Regions from separate parts of the Massilia sp. genome, predicted to be linked through region 2. Evidence: riboswitches for the same ligand, from Rfam matches in the RefSeq annotation. Region 2 holds a riboswitch; the other holds the start of a gene.
The links. Region 2 has a riboswitch for thiamine pyrophosphate ahead of ACK4S9_RS09395 (TonB-dependent siderophore receptor). Riboswitches for the same ligand answer to the same signal wherever they lie in the genome.

Region 1 (2,193 bases), on a different contig from region 2:
GTCAGCATCGGCTCGATGACGACGCCGGTGCGGTCGCCGCGCGGCACCATCAATTTGTGCGGCTTGACCTGCTCCAGCAGGCCTTGCGCTTCCAGGTCGGCGACGATCTGCTTGCGCGCGGCGAAGCGGTCCAGGCCCTGGTACTGGCTCGGGCCGTTCTCGTTGATCTTCGCGTCGAGCGTGAAGATGTTGATCGGCGCGAGGTTGGCGCGCTGGCCGACCGCGTAGTCGTTGAAGTCGTGGGCCGGGGTGATCTTGACGCAGCCGGTGCCGAATTCCTTGTCCACGTAGCTGTCCGCGATCACCGGGATCTGGCGGCCGGTGAGGGGCAGATTCAGCAGCTTGCCGTGCAGGTGGGTATAACGCTCGTCGGTCGGGTCCACCGCCACGGCGACGTCGCCCAGCAGGGTTTCCGGACGGGTGGTGGCGACCGTCAGGTGGCCCGAGCCGTCGGCGAGCGGGTACTTGATGTACCACATCGAGCCGTCTTCTTCCTGCGAATCGACTTCCAGGTCCGAGACCGCCGTGCCCAGCACCGGGTCCCAGTTGACCAGGCGCTTGCCGCGGTAGATCAGGCCCTGTTCGTACAGGCGCACGAAGACTTCCGCCACCGTCTTCGAGCGGGTCTCGTCCATGGTGAAATATTCGCGCTGCCAGTCGGGCGAGGTGCCCATGCGGCGCATCTGGCCAGTGATGGTGTTGCCCGACTTTTCCTTCCACTCCCAGACCTTTTCGACGAAGGCTTCGCGGCCGAGGTCGTGGCGCGAGATCTTCTGGGCGTCGAGCTGGCGTTCCACCACGATCTGGGTGGCGATGCCGGCGTGGTCGGTGCCCGGGATCCAGGCGGTGTTATAGCCGCGCATGCGGTAGTAGCGGGTCAGGCCGTCCATGACGGTCTGGTTGAAGGCATGGCCCATGTGCAGGGTGCCCGTGACGTTCGGCGGCGGCAGCTGGATGCTGAACGACGGCTTGCCGTCTTCCATGGTGGCGGCGAAGTAACCGCGCTGTTCCCACTCGGTGCGCCAGTATTGTTCAATGTCTGCGGGCTCGAAAGACTTGGCAAGTTCCATGATGTGGTGAGATATGAGTGTTGAATGCGTTAAAAAACGCATAAAGCGTTAGCGAAAAGAACCATTATAGAGTAGATGGCGCTATAATCCGGCCCGCTGCCTCCGGGAACCTGGTAGGCGGCACACGCTAGGGGTCCTGCTGTCGCAAATGCGACACGCGGGTGAGAAATACCCTCCGAACCTGATCTGGATAATGCCAGCGAAGGGAAGCAGTCAGCACATCGGCCAGGGCGCGCACGCGCCTGCCAGGCCGGTCCTGGCATACTCCTTTGCTGGCTCCGCAAAGGAGCCACATGAACGCACCACTCAAATTCGACGCCGCGACCGCCACGGTCGACCAGGCGGCCATCGCACCCTTCCCCAACTCGCGCAAGGTCTACATCGAAGGCAGCCGGCCCGACATCCGCGTGCCGATGCGCGCCATCTCGCAATCCCCGACACCCGACAGTTTCGGCGGCGAGACCAATCCGCCGCTGTTCGTCTACGATACCTCGGGACCGTACACCGACCCCGCCGCCCGCATCGACGTGCGCCGCGGCCTGGACACGCCGCGCCTGCCATGGATCCTCGAACGCGGCGATACCGAGGAGCTGGCCGGCCCCAGCTCCGAATACGGCAAGGCGCGCCTGCTGGACCCGGCATTGACGGCCCTGCGCTTCGAGCTGCAGCGCACCCCGCGCCGCGCGAAAGCGGGGCGCAACGTCACCCAGATGCACTACGCGCGCCAGGGGATCGTGACGCCAGAGATGGAGTTCGTCGCCCTGCGCGAAAACCTGCGCCGCAAGGAATACATCGCTTCGCTGGTCGATTCCGGCCCCATGGGCGCACGGGTGGCCAGCCTGCTGTCGCGCCAGCATCCGGGCCAGTCCTTCGGCGCCAGCATTCCGCAAGAGATCACGCCCGAGTTCGTGCGCGACGAGGTGGCCCGCGGCCGCGCCATCATCCCGGCCAACATCAACCACCCCGAGATCGAACCGATGATCATCGGCCGTAACTTCCTGGTGAAGATCAACGCCAACATCGGCAACTCGGCCGTGACCTCCTCGATCGGCGAGGAAGTGGAAAAGATGACCTGGGCGATCCGCTGGGGCGCCGACAACGTGATGGACCTCTCGACCGGCAA
Region 2 (2,193 bases):
GGTGGCGCACGGCGCCCGTCGCGAAGCGGCCCTGCAGCTTGGCCTGCAGGCCCCACGGCGTCCGGCGCTCGCCCACGCTCTGGTAGTCATACACGTCGTAGTCGCCGTTCGAGCAGTAGCCCGGATAGAAGCCATCGCCCTCGTTGCTGCAGCCATAGGGGAAGGCGGTGTAGTCGTCGCGCTTGAACCAGTGCTTGTTGGCGTTGACGGTGGCCGTCCAGTCCGGATTGAAACGGTACTCGAAGCGCAGGCCCAGGTTGCTGCTGTCGGTCTCCACCGGCCTGGTCCAGGGCTGGTCGTTCAGCAGGGTCTTGGCCGATACCCCGGTCGGCAAGGCTTCGTTGCGCAGCAGCTGGTAGCCCGGCGCCGTGATCTGCGCCTTGTGCTGGTGGTCGAGATCCAATTGCAGCAGGGCGTCCGGGCTGATCTGCCAGTCGAAGGCGGCGGAGACGAACTGGCGTTCGCCGTCTGCGCCGCGCACGTAGGACTTCAGGTCCTCGGCTGCGGCATTGATGCGATAGCCGAAGCGGCGGTCCTCGAAACGGCCGCCCAGGTCGATCGAGCCGTGCACGGTGCCGCGTTCGCTCACTTCCACCAGCGCCGAGCGCAGCGGCGCATTGGTCGGGCGCTTGGTGACGAAGTTGACCATGCCGCCCGGCGCCGCGACGCCGGCCTGCAGGCCGGCCAGGCCGCGCAGCACTTCGATGCGTTCCTTGTTCTCCAGCGGAATCTGGGTGTCGGCGGAGATCGCGATGCCGTCCTTGCGGTAGCTGGTGGCGTTGTCGAGGGCGAAGCCGCGGATCGAGAACTGCTCGGCGTAGCCGACCGCGTTGTAGGCGTCGCCCACCGAGGCGTCGTAGCGCGCCGCGTCGGTCACGTTGCGGATCGACAGGTCGAGCATCTTGCTGCGGTCGATCGCGGTGATCGATGCCGGGGTGTCGAGCAGCGGGGCGTCGGTAAAGCCGCCGATGCTGGCGCGGTCGCTGGCGACCCAGCGGCTGCCGGTGACGACCACCGAGGCGACGCCGTCCAGCTCTTGCGCGGATGCGGTGGTGGAGAAGGCCTGCAGGATGGCGCAGGCAATCAGGGAATACTTCAGCGTGGATGTCATGGTTTGCTCGTCTTCGCGCGCCACGTCGAACATGGCGCGCTGCTTTCAATGAAAAAGCCGGAGCCAACGTGGGGGAAGGGCAAACAAGGATGGGAACTGCGTTGCGCTTTCCTTCGCTGGCATTATCCAGATCAGGTACGAAGGGTATCTCTCACCCGGCAGCGCGCTTGTCGCGCGTGCCAGGACCCCTAGCGAAGCGGGAGTGTACCACGGACCCGGGCGGGCGTGGCGAAAGTGGCAAGCAGGCAGGCTTGGGCTATGCCTCCGCGACAGCCGGGGAGCTGACCGCTTGGACCTGGCTGGCGACGGCCGGCGCCATGTGGCGCAGCACCGTGCTGCGGGTGGAGTCGCCGATGGCGCGCCAGAATTCGCGGCGTTGGGCGGCGCGCTTGCGGTGCTTGGACGGCATGTCGGCCAAGGGTTTGAGGTAGAAGGGCAGGCGGATCAGGTAGCTGCGGCCCGGCATCTCGACCCCGCCGAGGATTTTCCAGAAGCCGTCGTAGGCGTTCTCGAAGTGCTTCACGTCGAGCGGGTCGTAAGCGATGTGCGAGGTGCACTTGATGGCCACGACCTGGTCGATGCCCAGGGCCTGCGCCAGGCCCTGCATCGCGGCGAAGCAGAAGAAGCTTGGGGAGTTGTTGGGGAAGGCTTTTTCGAACGCGTCGAAGGCGGCGCCGGAATCAAGCCAGCGGCCCTGGTTGCGGGTGACGAAGGGCACGGTCGGCAGGTCGCTGCCCGCCAACTGGCCGTCGATCCACGTATAGGACAGGCGGTGCAGGTACTTGCCGTCGGCGACCAGCGAGATCGTGAGGTCGCCCTCGGCGTCGTGGCGCGGCGCCATTTCGAGGCGCAGCACGAAGTTGTGCCCGCCGCTTTCATCCGTGTGCTGCCACAGCGTGAGCCCGCCGCCGCCGTAGACGGCCTGGTGGTAGGCATTGCCGAAGGCGGCGTCCTCGAAACGGTAGTGCGACAGCACGCACTGCACGCGCTCGCGCGCGCTCAGGTCGCGCGACAGGTAGCTGCGGTGGCTCAGGTGGTGGAACAGGTCGTCGTTGGGCGCGGCCGCGACGAAACGGCGCACC

Region 1: another riboswitch for thiamine pyrophosphate. It lies ahead of thiC (phosphomethylpyrimidine synthase ThiC); the one in region 2 lies ahead of ACK4S9_RS09395 (TonB-dependent siderophore receptor).

Annotation. Positions count from the first base shown of each region.
Region 1 covers NZ_JBKBOV010000001.1:226,993-229,185, reverse strand. Annotated here, with positions in the region: gene ACK4S9_RS01050 (valine--tRNA ligase) at 1-1,070, opposite strand, end outside; TPP riboswitch at 1,190-1,295, shown strand; gene thiC (phosphomethylpyrimidine synthase ThiC) at 1,364-2,193, shown strand, end outside.
Region 2 covers NZ_JBKBOV010000012.1:89,165-91,357, reverse strand. Annotated here, with positions in the region: gene ACK4S9_RS09395 (TonB-dependent siderophore receptor) at 1-1,144, opposite strand, end outside; TPP riboswitch at 1,203-1,311, opposite strand; gene ACK4S9_RS09390 (DUF535 family protein) at 1,368-2,193, opposite strand, start outside.